One region of the Sphaerimonospora mesophila genome, then DNA from elsewhere that is predicted to be linked to it. Evidence: riboswitches for the same ligand, from Rfam matches in the RefSeq annotation. Region 1 holds a riboswitch; the other holds the start of a gene.
The links. A riboswitch is a leader RNA that binds a small molecule or an ion and turns the genes downstream of it on or off. The one in region 1 is predicted to bind glycine.

Region 1 (8,418 bases):
CGTCGGCGAGGGCCACGGCCTGCTCCGGAGAGCGTACGGGTGAGCGCAGCGCACCGGCCCGGAGTTTCCCGGCGAAGGCCACGAAGGCGGCGTCGATGTCGAGGCACACCCGGATCGGGTGGGTGAGGCCGTAAGCGCCGATGACTCCGTCGATCAGGTCGAGGTGCTCGGGGGAGTCGACCATCACGGTGATCTCGCGGGCGGCGCGCTCGTCGGAGCCGAGGGCGCGCAGGGCGTCGCGGTCCACCGTCGGATAGGCGACCAGCACGTCGCGCAGCCCGGTGGAGACCAGCCAGAGGGCCTCGGGCAGGGTGAACGCCATGATCCCGGAGAAACCGTCCATGGCGAGGACCCGTTCCAGGATCGGCCGGCAGCGGATCGACTTGCTGGCCACCCGGATCGGCTTGCCGTGCGCCCGCCGGACCATGTCCGCGGCGTTGGCCAGCAGGGCGTCCATGTCGAGAACGGCGAAGGGGGGCTCCAACGCGGCCGTGGCGGTGTCCAGGCGCTGCTTGTCCGCGTGTGGCCCTGCCGTGTCCCGCCTGTCCGTGTTCCGCCTGTCCGTGTTCCGCCTGTCCGTGTTCCGCCTGTCCGTGTCCTGCCAGGCTGTGTCCTGTCTGGCTGCGTGTCCGTCTGCGTGGTGTTCGTTCGGGCGTTCACGGCCGAGGCGCCGGGGGTCGTCCATGTCCGCAGCTTAGTACCGGTACGGCCGATTTTCATGAGCAAGGTTCATGTTATCTGTGATCCAGCCGACGGCCTCGGGCCCGGCCTCACCCTGTCCCTCCCCCCCACATCGAACTCCGGCTTCGTAAAGTCCGCGGCATCGATCTCCCAAGATCGCCCAGCTCGGCGGGTGAGGGGCGCGCCGGGGTCGAGCGGCGTTGTACCCAATTCATGAGCAGGTAAGAGAGAGGTGGGGGACAGGTGAGCGTGGTCCAAGACCTTGTCACGGGATTCCCGTACCGGGAGGCCGTCGGCTCCGGCTCTCCCGAGCGAGCACTGCGGCCGGCCCGCACGCCGGTGGGGATCATCGTGGCCGCCGTGCTCTCCCTGCTCGCCTGGGCGGGGCTCGCCGAGATCGTCGCCGCGATGGCGGGCTTCGCCGTACGGCCGTCGGCGCTGTGGCCGCGGATGGGCCACGTGCTGTCGGTGACCTTCGGCGATCCCGTCGTCCCGACGGTCGCGATGGTCATGATCGTCTGCGGGGCCGGGCTGGTGGCCCTCGCCGTGGTTCCCGGACGCCCCAGGCTGGTGCCACTGGAGACCGACGATCCGCTGCTCGCCATCGGCCTCACCCGCTCCGGACTGCGCCGCACGCTCGCCGCGGCGGCGTACGAAGCGGCGGACGACGGCTACGACCAGGGTCGTGCGCAGGTCCGAGACCAGGGCCGCGCGCAGGTTCATGACGATGGCCACGACCACGGCCTCGTCGGTGTCGAGCACGCCCGCGTGCGCGTCCTGCGCAGGCAGATCGAGGTCACGGTGGTCACCGACGCGGACCGGCCAGGAGAACTGCTCCGTGAGATCGGCGCCGCGGTCGGCGACCGGCTCTCCGGCCTCGGCGCTTACGGCCACCACGAAGTGGTCGTACGGCTGCGCGGGCGGAGGATGTGACGGTGCTCCCACATCTGGGGAACCGCGTCGGGATCGGCCTGGTGGGCCTGGCCCTGATCGGCGCGGGTGGCTATCTGATGTCCGTCCGGCTCGACCGTCCGGACGACCCGATCGTGGACCTCGGCTCGCTCACCGAGGGCAGGCCCTGGGTCTGGCCGCTGGCCGCCGGAGCCGCGCTGCTGCTCGCGCTGGCCGCGTCCCGCTGGCTCGCCTCCGCGCTCGGCTGGCGGCGCCGCGGGAGCCGTACCGGCTCTGGCGCCGCGATGCTGGGCGTCGCGCTGAAGGGCGTCGACGGCGTAGCCGACATCAAGGTCAGGCTCGTGGGCGAGCGCAGGATGCGGGTGTCGCTGTCGCTGCGGCCGGATGCCGACCTGCCCGAGGTGATCGACCGTCTCGACCGCACGGCGATCTCACGGGTTCGCGGCGCGGTGGCCCTGCCCGACCTTCCCGCCGTCGTCCGCCTACACGTGCGCCGGCGTTGAACCCCGAGAGCCCTGCCCACGAGAACCCTGCCCACGAGAACCCTGCCCACGAGAACCCTGCGTACGAGAACCCCGTGTACGGGAGCTCAGGGCGAGTCCGGCGGCGAGGCAGGCGAGGGGAACGACGGGCACCACATAGCGGTGATCGAAAGCCGCGATGAGCGGCGGCAGCATGAGCAACCCCATGGCGGCGGCCCACGGCAGCAGCGCGGCCCACCTCCGGGTCGGCACACAGACGAGCCCGATCAGCAGGATCAAGGCCAGCATCGGCCCGCGTACGAACCCGACCTGCTGGTAGGCGCGCAGCCAACCGGCGTACGGCTCCACGACGTGTGTCGCACCCGACGTGCGCTGATAAGCGCCGGTCAGCTCTGTCGCGGTGCGGCCGGCCGAGGCGACCTTGTCGCTGAACGGACGGACCTTCTCGGGGAAGACATAGGCGCTCTGCGGACCGGGAGAGGGATAGACCCGGCGGTCCCACTCGAACGCCCACAGCGCGTCGCTCAGCCCGGTGAGCAGGAAGTCGACCGGCTGACTGCGGATCACGAGCGAGGCGAACTCCCCGGCCAGACGCTCCCGGTCCTTGCCGGCACGCTGGAGCGGCGAGTCGGCGTCCCAGATGTAGGCCGGGGCGGCCTTCCGCGGCCCCGGCGGCGGGCACAGCACGGCGAGCTCCTTCGGCGGCCGCATGACCGAGCAGTCGGCGAACGTCATCGTCCGCGACCACAGCCAGGTGTTGCTGCCGCCCATGCCGTACGACCCGTGGACGCTGTGGTACCAGACGGCGTAGCCGCTCAGCACTGCGGAGGCGGCGGCCAGCCCGGCGAGGGCGGCCCGCCATCGCGCGCGCCCGGGGAACAGCACGAGCAGGGCGAGCAGCGCGAGCACGATCAGTGGCAGCCCGATGGTCCGGGTGATCGTGGCGAGTCCGAGCAGGAGCAGCGCGGTGACCGCCGCCCACAGTGGCGGGCGCGGCCACCACAGCAGCAGCGTCACCGCCGTCACGACCAGGGCCGTGAAGAGCAGGTCGGCCATGACGAGGTGCTCGAGCTGGATCTGGTGCGCGTCCAGCAGCACCGGCGCCGCCACCAGTGCGGCGCTCCGGCCCGACAGTGCCGTACGGCGCCGCAGCACGGCGTACACGCAGCCGGCGATGCCCAGACCGAGCAGGTGCTGGACGACCACGACGGCCGTGATGCTCTGCAGCGGGCCGAGCGCCCACAGGAACAGCGAGTAGCCCGACGGCCTGGACCGCAGGGGCTGCAGGTCCAGGGCCGAGCTGAGATAGGCGAACGAGTCGGCCCAGAACCACAGCGCCGGGCGGTAGCCGAGGACGGCCAGCCCGCGCAGTGCGACGCCCAGGACCAGCACCACCAGGAACGCCCGGTGTGCCCTCACCCGTGCACCCACCAGATGATCCTCCTCGTCACCGGGCTGTTATCGGGCGTGGCGGGGATCAGCACTCGATGACGTTGACGGCGAGCCCGCCGCGCGAGGTCTCCTTGTATTTGTCGAGCATGTCCCTGCCGGTGTCCCGCATGGTCTTGATGGCCTTGTCGAGCGCCACGAAGTGGCGGCCGTCGCCCCGCAGTGCGATCCGGGAGGCGGCGATCGCCTTGATGGAGGCTACCGCGTTGCGCTCGATGCACGGGATCTGCACCAGGCCGCCGATGGGATCGCAGGTGAGTCCGAGGTTGTGCTCGATGCCGATCTCCGCGGCGTTCTCCACCTGCTCGGGGGTGCCGCCCAGCACCTCGGTCAGACCGGCGGCGGCCATCGAGCACGCCGAGCCGACCTCTCCCTGGCAGCCGACCTCGGCCCCGGAGATGGAGGCGTTCTCCTTGAACAGCACGCCGATCGCCCCTGCGGTGAGCAGGAAGCGCACGATGCCGTCGTCGTTCGCACCGGGGACGAACTTCGTGTAGTACGACAGCACGGCGGGGACGATCCCGGCGGCGCCGTTGGTCGGCGCGGTGACGATGCGGCCGCCCGCCGCGTTCTCCTCGTTGACGGCCAGGGCGAACAGCGTCACCCAGTCCATCGCGCGCAGCGGGTCGGTGTCGCCTTCGCTGCGCAGCCTGCGGTAGAGCTGGTTGGCCCGGCGCCTGACCTTCAGCCCGCCCGGCAGCACGCCCTCGCGGCCGCAGCCACGTCGGACGCACTCGGCCATGACCGACCACAGGTGCAGCAGGCCCGCGCGGATCTCCTCCTGGGTACGGCCGAAGGCCTGCTCGTTCTCCAGCATCACCCCGGAGATCGAAAGGCCCGTGTCGGCGCACCGCTCCAGCAGCTCGTCCCCCGTCCTGAACGGGTGCGGCAGCACCGTGTCGTCGGGCTTTATCCGGTCGGCGCCCGTCGCGTTCTCGTCCACCACGAATCCGCCGCCGACGGAGTAGTAGACCTTCTCGCGCAGCACGGTGTCGTCGGCGAACGCGGTGAAGCGCATGCCGTTGGGGTGGTGCGGCAGCGACACCTTCCGCTCGAAGATCAGGTCCTCCCCGACCACGAACGGGATCTCGTGCGTGCCGTACACCCTGACCGTGCCGCTCGCCCGCATGGCGGCGAGCCTGTCCTCGACGGTGTCCACGTCGACGAGTTCGGGCTTGTCACCCGACAGGCCGAGCATGACCGCCTTGTCGCTGCCGTGACCCTTGCCGGTCAGTCCCAGCGAGCCGTACAGGATGGCCTCGACGCGGGTGACCTTCTCCAGCAGGCCGTCGCCGTGCAGGCCCCTGGCGAATTTGTGCGCCGCGGCCATCGGGCCGCCCGTGTGCGAGCTGGACGGCCCGATTCCCACCTTGAACAGGTCGAAGACACTGATCGCCATTGATCCTGTCCCTTGATCCGCTCTTCTTCCGGGGCCGTCGTCAGGACCCGCCCGAGATGAACGCGTTGTACTCGTCGGCGGTCAGCACCTCGTCCGGCTCGTGCTCGACGCGCACCCGGAACAGCCATCCCTCGCCGTACGGGTCGGAGTTGACCAGCGACGGGTCGTCCACGACTGCGGGGTTGGTCTCCACGATCTCGCCGTCGACCGGGCAGAAGATGTCGCTCACCGACTTGGTCGACTCGACCTCGCCCACCGCGTCACCGGCGGAGACGGTGGCCCCGACCTCAGGCACCTGCACGTAGACCACGTCACCGAGCTGTTCGGCCGCGTGCGCGGTGATGCCGACCGTCGCGGTCGAGCCCTCGTCCAGCCCGGCCACCCACTCGTGCTCCTTGGTGTAGCTCAGGGCCTCGGGAATGTTGGTCACTTGTTCCTCCTGTAAAAGGGCAGGTCGACGATGTCAACTGGTTCGTGGGAGCCGCGGATGTCCACGGCCAGATCGTTCCCGCTCTCGGTGGCGGCGCGGGAGACGTACGCCAGCGCGATGGGCCTGCCGAGTGAACGCGAGGGGGCGCCGCTGGTGACCTCGCCGACGACCTCGCCGCCCCGGACCACCGGATAGCCGTGGCGGGGCACGCGGCGGCCCCTCGCCACCAGCCCGACCAGCCGCCGGCTCGCGCCCGCCTCGTCCGTGCCCTCACTCTTGGCGATCTCGGCGAGGGCGGACCGCCCGACGAAGTCGCCGGGCTTGTCGAGCCGCACCACCCGGCCGAAACCCGCGTCGAACGGCGTCGTCTCGGTGGTCAGTTCGTTGCCGTAGAGCGGCATGCCGGCCTCCAGCCGCAGCGTGTCGCGGGCCGACAACCCCGCAGGCGCCAGGCCGAGCTCCTGGCCGGCCTCGCTCAGCGCGTGCCACAGCGATGCCGCGTCCTGGGGACGTACGAGCAACTCGAACCCGTCCTCGCCCGTGTAACCGGTCCTGGCGATCAGCGCGGGCACGCCGGAGACCGTCCCGGAGACGATCGAGTAGTACTTCATGCCGTCCAGGTCGGCGGTGGTGCCGGCCTCGGTCAGGCCGCGCAGGATCTCGGCGGCGCGGGGCCCCTGGATCGCGATCAACGCGTAGTCGCCGGACCGGTCCTCGACCACCGCATCGGACGCCGCCGCGCCGGACGACTCGGTATACCGAGCGGTGCGCTCGGTCAGTTCGCGTGCGACCAGGGTCGCGTTTGCGGCGTTCGCGACGACCAGGAACTCCTCGTCGCCGAGCCGGTAGACGATGAGGTCGTCGAGGATGCCGCCGGCCTCGTTCACCATCATCGTGTAGCGGGCCCGGCCCGGGCCGAGCGTGCTCAGATGGCCGACCAGGGCGTAGTCGAGAGCCTCACCCGCCCGCGGACCGGTGACGAAGATCTCGCCCATGTGGGACAGGTCGAACAGGCCTGCTGCCGTACGGACCGCGTCGTGCTCGGCCGACTCGCTGCCGTAACGCAGCGGCATCAGCCATCCGGCGAAGTCGGTCAGGGTCGCGCCGAGGCTCTCGTGGACCTCGCGCAATGGAGTGGATCGGGACATGATCGAACTCGCACCTCGGAAAGGACGGATGAGGGCATCCTCCCCCTCTGTCATCGGCGCCTGAGAGCTTCGTCCGTGTTTTGCCGGACTTTCACCTTCGGCGAGACCCCGATCCCTCGTGGTCCACTTTCCAGAGCACACCTGGCCCGTACGGTCCTTTGCCTTGAGAGGTTCGCGGGGAGGGCTTGCTCCTTCAGGGGCCCTGGCCGGCTGCCAGGACGCTCTCCCGCACGGGATCACCGGTGCACGGCAAGCCTAACCGCTCACCCCGGATCTCCATAACCGTTCGTCCACGCTTCTTTCCCTGCTTCCTCCCGCCCCTTGACTCCTGCGCCTCATCTCACGTACCTCGACTCCCGCGTGTCACCTCCGCGTCTCTCGCGTGTTACCTCCCGCTTACTGTCCGCGGCTTTCCCCCCCGCCGCCTGTCGCATGCCCATCTCCGGGTCCTGGGTGGTTAGAGCATGTGTCCGAGCCGAGCACGTTGGGGCGCGCCTTACCATCGGAAACCGGGGTCTTTGTATGGGTGACTGGTTCCACGAGCGTGTCGTCGATGTCCACCGACTGCCGCTGTTCTGCTTCTTCGTCGCGCTGATCGTCGCCTTCGTGTGCACGAGGATCAACGTGCGGCTGATCCGGGCGCGGGTCCGCTGGTTCGGCAACGTCAACGTGGGGGAGATGCACATCCACCACGTTGTGTTCGGCGTGATCCTCATGCTGCTCGGCGGGGTGGCAAGCCTCGTCCTGGCCGGCGTGTCGACGGCGTGGTATTCGTTCACGGCCGCCGTCTTCGGTGTCGGCGCCGCACTCGTGCTCGACGAGTTCGCGCTCATCCTGCACCTGCGCGACGTCTACTGGCAGGAGGAGGGCCGCACCTCGGTCGATGCGGTCTTCGTCGCGATCGCGGCCACCGGGCTGCTGCTGCTCGGTCTGCGCCCGCTCGCCTGGAGCGGGGCGGACGGAGCGCTGACGGGAGCCTGGCCGGCGGCGGCGTTCCTCGTCGTCAACCTCGTCTTCGCCGTCGTCACCCTGCTCAAGGGAAAGATCTGGAGCGGCCTGCTGGGACTGTTCGTCCCGCCGTTCGTCTACGTCGGCGCGGTACGGCTGGCCCGTCCCGGATCACCCTGGGCGCGCTGGTTCTACTCAGACGTGGCCAGGCGGCCCAAACCGAGGCGCATGGCGAAGGCCGTACACCGGGAGGAGCGCTGGCGGCGTCCCGTCATCCGAGCGAAGATCGCCGTCCAGGAGTTCGTCTCCGGCCGCCACGATCTGCCGTCGCCGCCCCGTGGCGTCCGCAGTGTGTGGATGTCGCCGGGCGCCGACGAGCGATCGCCGAATCCCGGCGGTGACCGCGCGTTCTAACGTGAGTAGTGCTCGACCTGATGTGAGCTCGACCTGATGTGAGCTCGACCTGATGTGAGCTCGGCCTGATGTGAGCTCGACCTGATGTGAGCTCGACCTAACGTGAGTAGTGCTCGACCACGAGCTGTTCGTCGACCGGCACCGCGATCTGCTCGCGCGAGGGGCGGGCGACGAGCGTGAAGCGCAGTTCCCTGTGGTCCACCGCGAGGTAGGCCGCCGGCTGCGCGTCGGCGTAGACGCCTTCCGCTGCCGCCACGAAGGGCTGCATCCCGCGTGACCTGGTACGGACGCCGACGACCTGTCCCGGCCGCACGAGATAGCTCGGTATGTCGACCTTGCGGCCGTCCACGATGATGTGGCCGTGGGCGACGTACTGCCTGGCGGCGTAGATCGACGGCGCGAACCCGGCCCGCAGGACGAGGGAGGCCAGGCGCGTCTCCAGGATCACCAGCAGTTCCGCACCGGAACGACCGGGCCGCCGCACCGCGAGATCCCAGTATCGGCGTAGTTGTCTCTCCGACACGTCGTAGTACCACCGCAGCTTCTGCTTCTCCA
Region 2 (8,418 bases), on a different contig from region 1:
GAGCGTGAAGAACGCCGCCGACAGGCTGCGTGACGACCGGTTCCTGGTGATCTCCGGCGACGCGCTCACCGACATCGACCTGACCGACATGCTCCGCTTCCACCGGGAGAACCGCGCGCTGGTCACGATCGGGCTCAAACGGGTGCCCAACCCGCTCGAGTTCGGGATCATCATCGTGGACGAGGACGGGCGGATCCAGCGGTTCCTGGAGAAGCCCACCTGGGGGCAGGTGTTCTCCGACACCGTGAACACCGGCATCTACATCATGGAGCCGTCGGTGCTCGACGAGATCGCCCCCGGGCAGCCCGTCGACTGGTCGGCGGAGGTCTTCCCCAAGCTCCTCGACCGGGGCAGCCGGCTGTTCGGCTACGTGGCCGAGGGCTACTGGGAGGACGTGGGCACCCACGAGAGCTATCTCAAGGCCCATGCCGACGTCCTGGAGGGCAAGGTAAAGATCGACTTCGAGGCGTTCGAGCTGGCGCCCGGGGTGTGGGCGGCCGAGGGGGCCTCGGTCGACCCCGAGGCGGTGCTCAAGGGGCCGCTCTACATCGGCGACTACGCGAAGGTCGAGGCCGGCGCCGAGCTGCGGGAGTACACCGTGCTCGGCAGCAACGCGGTCGTCAAGGAGGGCGCGTTCCTGCATCGCGCGGTCGTCAGCGACAACGTCTACGTCGGCCCCGCCGCGCACCTGCGCGGCTGCGTGATCGGGAAGAACACCGACGTGATGACCGGGGCCCGCATCGAGGAGAACGCCGTCGTCGGCGACGAGTGCGTGATCGAGTCGGAGGCGTACGTGTCCTCCGGCGTGAAGATCTACCCGTTCAAGACGATCGAGGCGGGCACGGTCGTCAACACCAGCGTCATCTGGGAGTCGCGCGGCCAGCGCAGCCTGTTCGGCCCGCGCGGCGTCTCCGGCCTGGTCAACGTCGAGATCACACCTGAGCTGTGCGTGCGGCTGGCCAGCGCCTACGCCACCACGCTGCGCAAGGGGGACAGCGTCGTCACCTCCCGCGACGTCTCCCGCGCGGCGCGGGCGCTCAAGCGCGCGGTGATCAGCGCGCTCAACTCCAGCGCGATCAACGTGATCGACCTGGAGGCCGCCGCCCTGCCGGTCGCGCGGTTCCACACCTCGCGTGAGCACGTCAAGGGCGGGATAGCCCTGCGGACGACCCCCGGCGACCCGCAGAGCGTCGACATCGTGTTCATGGACGAGGAGGGGGCCGACCTGTCCCAGGCGGCCCAGCGGAAGCTGGAGCGGGTCTTCTCGCGGCAGGAGTACCGCAGGGCGTTCCCCGGCGAGATCGCCGAGCTGACCTTCCCGGCCAGGGCCGTCGACGCCTACACCCGCGAGCTGCTGCGCTGCGTCGACATGAGCGGCGTCAAGGACGCCGAGATGAAGGTCGTGGTCGACTGCGCCGGCGGCACCGCATCGCTGGTGCTGCCCAGCCTGCTCGGCCCGGCGGGCGTCGACGTGCTGACCGTCAACAACCGGCTCGACGACGCCTCACCGACCGAGACCCTCGCCGAGCGCCGCCGCGACCTGCAGCGCCTGGCCGAGCTGGTCGCCTCGTCGCGGGCGGCCTTCGGCGTGCGGTTCGACCCGGTGGGCGAGCGGATCTCCCTGGTCGACGAGCTGGGCCGGCTGATCAGCGAGGAGCGTGCGCTGCTCGTGGTCCTCGACCTGGTGGCCGCCGAGCGCGGGGGCGGCCGGGTGGCCCTGCCCGTCACCACGACCCGGGTGGCCGAGATGGTCTGCCGGTTCCACGGCGTGCAGGTCGACTGGACGGCCACGAGCCTGGACACGCTGACCAGGGCGGCGGGCCACCCCGGCACCGTGTTCGCCGCCGACGGCCGCGGCGGTTTCATCGTCCCAGAGTTCGCCCCCACGCTTGACGGTCCCGCGGTCTTCCTGCGCCTGCTCGGTCTGGTGGCGCGGACCCGGCTGTCGCTCAGCCAGATCGACGCCCGCATCCCGGAGGCCAGATTGCTCAAGCGTACGGTCCCCACGCCCTGGGCGCACAAGGGGACCGTGATGCGCTCGGTGGTCGAGGCCGCCGAGGACCGGAGCCTGGACACCACGGACGGCGTGCGGATCGTGGAGGACGACGGGAGCTGGACCCTCGTGCTGCCCGACCCGACGGAGGCCGTCACCCACCTGTGGGCCGAGGGGCACGACATGGACACCGCCCAGGCCCTGCTGGAGCGTTGGGCCGGTGTCGTGGAGCGGGCGGCGGGAGCCCAATGAGGGCGGGCGGGTACGGTCCATGTGTGGCGGGATGGACCTTGAACGTATGCTGGCTGTAGCGTTGGTCAGTCCACGCCCAGCCATGCTTCTTGACCTTGATCCTTGATCAGCGTAAGTTGCGGCATTCGCAGTCCGAGCAAGTCGTGAGAGAGGCCGAGCCGATCGATGCCCAGCGTCTACTGCACGCAGTGCGGTCATGCCAACCCCGAGGATGCCCGTTTCTGTTCACGATGCGGTTCGCCGCTGAGCGTACCGGTGCCCGCCGCGGCCGACACCACCTCGACGATCTCGCTTGAGGCGCTTGAGGCCGAGGCGGGGCAGACCCTGCTGCCGGACCGGTCGGCGGTGGAACGCCTGCCGCCGGGGACGGCGCTGCTGGTCGTCATGCGCGGGCCCAACGCGGGGAGTCGTTTTCTGCTCGACAGCGACCTCACTACGGCGGGTCGCCACCCGGAAAGCGACATTTTCCTGGACGATGTAACTGTGTCCAGGAGACACGTGGAGTTCTACCGGCGCGGCGGTCACTTCACCGTGCGTGATGTCGGCAGCCTCAACGGCACCTACGTCAACCGGGAGCGCATCGAGGAGTCCCCGCTGACGGGTGGCGACGAGGTGCAGATCGGCAAGTTCCGGCTGGTGTTCCTCACGCGTGGCCCTGGAGGGTTGTGATCGTTGAGGAGGGGGGATCATGGGCGCGCAGGCCGTACGGGCGTTCATGAGCATCGGGGAGGTGCTCGCCCTGCTGCAGGGGGAGTTCCCCGACATCACCATCTCCAAGATCCGTTTCCTGGAGGGTGAGGGGCTCATCGAGCCGCAGCGGAGCCCATCGGGCTACCGCAAGTTCACGCACCACGACGTCGAGCGCCTGCGCTACATCCTCACCGCGCAGCGCGACCACTACCTGCCGCTCCGGGTGATCAAGGATCATCTGGACGAGCAGGCCGCCCGTCCGCGCCCCGTGCCGGACGCGGCGGCCGGGGCGCCGCCCGTACGGCTGAGCCGGGAGGGGCTGATCGAGGCGGCGGGAATCGACGAGGAGACGCTCGCCGAGATGGAGAGCTTCGGCCTGGTCGCCCCCGTGGCCCGTCACTACGACGGGGAGGCGCTCGAGGTCGCCCGCAGCGTGGGCGCGCTGGCGAAGTTCGGCCTGCATCCCAGGCATCTGCGGGCCGTCAGGGCCGCCGTGGAGCGGGAGGCGGGCCTGATCGAGCAGGCGGTGGCCCCGCTGATGCGCCGCCGGGCGCCCGGCGCGATCGCGCAGGCGGACGAGACCGCCAGGGAGATCTCCGGACTTATTCAAGAATTGCACAACGCGTTACTTCGTGGCAGTGTTCGCGGCATTCAGGGGCGGTGACCGGCATACCCGGTCGGTCCCGGGTGTTACGTTGAATGCCTGGTGATATGCCGCGACGCTTGAGACGGAGCCGCCCGTGTTGCAGATGGAGGTCGTGGGGGTTCGCGTTGAGATGCCCACCAACCAGCCGATCGTCCTGTTGAAAGAGACGAGCGGTGATCGGTATCTACCGATTTGGATAGGCATGACTGAGGCGACCGCCATTGCGTTGGCCCAGGCGGAGGAGCCGCCGCCGAGGCCGCTGACCCACGACTTGTTCCGTGACGTGCTCGAGGCCCTGGGGGTGCGGTTGCGCACCGTCAACATCGTCGCGCTCCGTGACGGGATCTTCTTCGCCGATCTGGTGTTCTCGAACGGTGTGGAGGTGAGCGCCCGGCCGTCGGATTCGATCGCGCTGGCGCTGCGCACGGGGGCGACGATCTACGCGAGCGAGGACGTGGTCCAGGAGGCGGGTGTGAGCATGCCCGACGACCAGGAGGACGAGGTCGAGAAGTTCCGCCAGTTCCTGGACAAAATCACTCCCGAAGACTTCGGTCGGGCGGGCTGACGTGCTGGTCGATATCGGGAGATTACGCTTCACGACGCGCCGGACAGGGTCGTTGACTGACGATGCGCCCAGTCCTACGGTGCAAGGGAAACCACGGTTGTAATTCACGAACCCCCAGATCAGACCGTGGGATGAGAGAAAGCCGGAGGTCCGCAGTGGCGGTCAGCAGCGGCGAGGGTAAGTCGGCCGGCCAGCATGACCCGGTCCGGCAGTCGGCGCGGGAGCGCGCCGGCGAGCAGGGTCTGCTGTTCGACGAGCGGCCGACCGCGCTGCCCGAGGACATCGGATACCGCGGCCCCACGGCATGCGCCGCGGCCGGGATCACCTACCGGCAGCTCGACTACTGGGCGCGCACCGAGCTCGTCCTCCCGACGATAAGGGCCGCCCAGGGATCGGGGTCGCAGCGACTTTACAGCTTCCGCGACATCCTCGTGTTGAAAGTCGTCAAACGCCTCCTGGACACCGGCGTCTCCCTCCAGCAGATCCGCACCGCCGTACGGCACCTGCGGGATCGCGGGGTCAACGACCTGGCCCAGATCACGTTGATGAGCGACGGGGTCAGCGTCTACGAGTGCACGTCGGCCGACGAGGTCATAGACCTGCTGCAGGGCGGGCAGGGCGTGTTCGGCATCGCGCTCGGCCGGGTCTGGCGCGAGGTGGAGGGATCGCTCGCCGAGCTGCCGGGCGAACGGGCGGAAGCCGCCTCCGACGCGGAGGGAGACCATCCGGCCGACGAACTGGCCCGCCGCCGGAAGGCACGCAAGATCGGCTGACGGGCCGGCGGATGGGCCGGCCGGTTTCCGGGTACCGGTAGAGTGAACGCGGCCGACGACCACGTGCGGGAGAGTCCCCTGACCGCAGGGGCGCCGAAGGAGCAACCTCCCCGGAATCTCTCAGGCATCCGTACCGCACGGACGAGGCGACTCTGAAAAGCGGGCGCACCAGCCAGGTGGCGCCTCACCGAAGGGGAAAACCGGGGCCCGGCGCGGCGATGAACACGCGCGCGAGGCGGCCCGGTGAAGCTCTCAGGTCCGATGACAGAGGGGGAGACCGCAAACGCCTGGTCTCGACCCGCCGGGAGGCCCTGTCATGACTGATAGGTCACAACTTCGCGATCTTTCCGCTCCCCCCTTCGCCACCCGCCACATCGGCCCTTCGGACGCCGACCGGGCGCACATGCTGCGCGCCGTCGGCCACGAGTCGGTCGCCGCGCTGGTGGCGGCGGCCGTACCGGAGGCGATCCGCGCACGGAAGCCGCTCGATCTGCCCGAGGCGGCGAGCGAGACCGAGGCGCTGGCCGAGCTGCGCGCCCTCGCCGGCCGCAACCGGTCGCTCACCTCGATGATCGGCCTGGGCTACCACGACACGATCACTCCCGCTGTCATCCTGCGCAACGTGCTGGAGAACCCCGGCTGGTACACGGCGTACACGCCGTACCAGCCGGAGATCTCCCAGGGGCGCCTGGAGGCGCTGCTGAACTTCCAGACGATGGTGACGGACCTGACCGGGCTCGACGTCGCCGGGGCCTCCCTGCTGGACGAGGCGACGGCGGCGGCCGAGGCCATGACGCTGGCCCGGCGGGCCGGCCGGTCGAAGTCGGACGTGTTCGTGGTGGACGCCGATGCGCTGCCGCAGACCAAGGCCGTGCTGGCGACCCGGGCCGAGCCTCTGGGGATCACGCTCGTCGAGTCCGACCTCGCCGGCGACCTGCCCGAGTGCTTCGGCGTCCTGGTGCAGTATCCGGGCGCGAGCGGCCGGGTGGCCGGCTTCGCCGGCCTGGCCGAGCGGGCGCACGCCGCGGGCGCGCTCGTCGTGGCCGCCGCCGACCTGCTGGCGCTGACGCTGCTGACCGCCCCGGGCGAGCAGGGCGCCGACATCGCGGTCGGCTCCACCCAGCGGTTCGGGGTGCCGCTCGGCTTCGGCGGCCCGCACGCCGCCTACATGGCGGTCCGGGAAGGGCTGCAGCGGCAGATGCCGGGCCGCCTGGTCGGGGTCTCCGTCGACGCGGACGGCCGGCCCGCCTACCGGCTCGCCCTGCAGACCCGGGAGCAGCACATCCGCCGCGAGAAGGCCACCAGCAACATCTGCACGGCACAGGTCCTGCTGGCCGTCATGGCCTCGATGTACGCCGTGTACCACGGCCCCGAGGGGCTCCGGCGGATCGCGCAGCGGGTCCACCGTCACGCGGCCGTCCTCGCCGCCGGTCTGCGTGAGCGCGGGGTGACGGTCGTCCACGAGGAGTTCTTCGACACCGTGCTCGCCCGGGTGCCTGGCCGCGCCACCGAGGTCGTCGCCGCGGCCGAGGCAGCGGGAATCAACCTGCGCCACGTGGACGCCGACCACGTCGCGGTCGCCTGCGACGAGAAGACCGCAGCGGGTCACCTGCCGGCCGTCTGGGACGCGTTCGCCTCCGGCCCGGGGGAGCGCGAGGGGCACGACGCGCTGGACGATCTGGACCGGGTGACGCCCGACGCGCTGCCCGCCGGTCTGCTGCGCACCTCCGCCTACCTCACCCACCCGGTGTTCCACGCCCACCGCTCCGAGACCGCGATGCTGCGCTATCTGCGCCGGCTCCAGGACAAGGACATCGCCCTGGACCGGTCGATGATCCCGCTGGGGTCCTGCACGATGAAGCTCAACGCGGCCACCGAGATGGAGCCCATCACCTGGCCGGAGTTCGCCGGCATCCATCCCTTCGCGCCGATCGGGCAGGCGGCGGGATACGTCGAGCTGATCGAGACCCTGGAGGGGTGGCTCGCCGAGGTCACCGGGTACGACAAGGTGTCCGTGCAGCCCAATGCGGGCTCGCAGGGGGAGTTCGCCGGGCTGCTGGCCATCCGGGGCTACCACCGCTCCCGTGGCGAGACCGGACGCGACGTCTGCCTCATCCCCTCGTCCGCCCACGGGACCAACGCCGCCAGCGCCGTCATGGCCGGGATGCGGGTGGTCGTGGTGGCCTGCGACGCCGAAGGCAACGTCGACCTCGGCGACCTCGCCACGAAGATCGAAAAGCATCGTGACGCGCTGGCCGCGATCATGGTGACGTACCCCTCGACACACGGGGTGTACGAGGAGACGATCGTCGAGATCTGCGAGCGGGTCCACGCGGCCGGCGGCCAGGTCTACGTGGACGGGGCGAACCTCAACGCGCTGGTCGGCCTGGCCCGGCTCGGTGAGTTCGGCGCCGACGTCTCCCACCTGAACCTGCACAAGACGTTCTGCATCCCGCACGGCGGGGGCGGGCCCGGTGTCGGCCCGGTCGCGGTCAAGGCCCACCTCGCCCCCCACCTGCCCCGGCACGTGTCGGCCGCGCCGTACGGCTCGGCGGGCATCCTGCCCATCTCCTGGGCCTACCTCAGGATGATGGGCGGCGAGGGGCTGCGTCAGGCCACCGAGCAGGCGATCCTGTCGGCCAACTACCTCGCCCGGCGGCTCGCGCCGCACTACCCGGTGCTCTACACCGGCCGCGGCGGGCTGGTGGCGCACGAGTGCATCATCGATCTGCGGCCGATCACCAAGGAGACCGGCGTCACGGTCGACGACGTGGCCAAGCGGCTGGTCGACTACGGCTTCCACGCGCCCACCATGTCGTTCCCCGTCGCCGGCACGCTGATGATCGAGCCGACCGAGAGCGAGAACCTGGCCGAGCTCGACCGCTTCGCCGACGCGATGATCGCCATTCGGGAGGAGATCGCCCGCGTGGCGTCGGGAGAGTACGACAAGGTGGACAATCCGCTCAGGAATGCCCCGCACACCGCGGACTGCCTGACCGCGGACGAGTGGCCGCACCCGTACCCGCGTAGCGTGGCCGCCTATCCGATGCCGGGGTCGCGGGAGAACAAGTACTGGCCGCCCGTCCGGCGGATCGACCAGGCGTACGGCGACCGCAACCTCGTCTGCTCCTGCCCGCCCCTGGACGCCTACGAGGGCTGAGTTCCGTACGGTTTTGCGCATGTCGGTCCCGCCCGGCGGCCGGGACGCTAGGATCCTGGTGATCGTTTCCTGTCATCCAGATCCGATGCGAGGCCCCTCGATGACGGCCATCGACCCCGGGCGGCTCGACGATGCCCACCGGCTCGCCCAGGCTCACCAGTTGGCACGGTCCGGCGACCTGGACGGCGCGGCGGCGATCTTCGCCGAGCTGGCCGAGGACCCGGAGTCGCCGGACCGGGCGGAGGCGGGCGCCGGCCTGTCGGCCGTCGCCGAGCGCATGGCGGAGCTGCTGCTGGAGGAGGGCGAGCCGGAGCAGGCGGCGGACGTGCTGGTCCGGGC

Region 2: it holds a riboswitch for glycine, as region 1 does, so the genes downstream of both, gcvP (aminomethyl-transferring glycine dehydrogenase) here and gcvT (glycine cleavage system aminomethyltransferase GcvT) in region 1, are expected to answer to the same signal.

What each region holds. Positions count from the first base shown of each region.
Region 1 is NZ_BCBX01000030.1:319,804-328,221, reverse strand. It holds gene AP234_RS01860 (amino acid deaminase/aldolase) at 1-685, opposite strand, end outside; gene AP234_RS01855 (DUF6286 domain-containing protein) at 925-1,614, shown strand; gene AP234_RS01850 (hypothetical protein) at 1,617-2,096, shown strand; gene AP234_RS01845 (hypothetical protein) at 2,076-3,506, opposite strand; gene AP234_RS01840 (L-serine ammonia-lyase) at 3,553-4,923, opposite strand; gene gcvH (glycine cleavage system protein GcvH) at 4,964-5,353, opposite strand; gene gcvT (glycine cleavage system aminomethyltransferase GcvT) at 5,350-6,501, opposite strand; glycine riboswitch at 6,539-6,642, opposite strand; glycine riboswitch at 6,643-6,740, opposite strand; gene AP234_RS01825 (hypothetical protein) at 7,024-7,863, shown strand; gene rpsD (30S ribosomal protein S4) at 7,961-8,418, opposite strand, start outside.
Region 2 is NZ_BCBX01000031.1:391,797-400,214, reverse strand. It holds gene AP234_RS06270 (sugar phosphate nucleotidyltransferase) at 1-2,245, shown strand, start outside; gene AP234_RS06265 (FHA domain-containing protein) at 2,411-2,914, shown strand; gene ftsR (transcriptional regulator FtsR) at 2,934-3,599, shown strand; gene AP234_RS06255 (bifunctional nuclease family protein) at 3,676-4,146, shown strand; gene AP234_RS06250 (MerR family transcriptional regulator) at 4,302-4,919, shown strand; glycine riboswitch at 4,976-5,065, shown strand; gene gcvP (aminomethyl-transferring glycine dehydrogenase) at 5,236-8,079, shown strand; gene AP234_RS06240 (hypothetical protein) at 8,180-8,418, shown strand, end outside.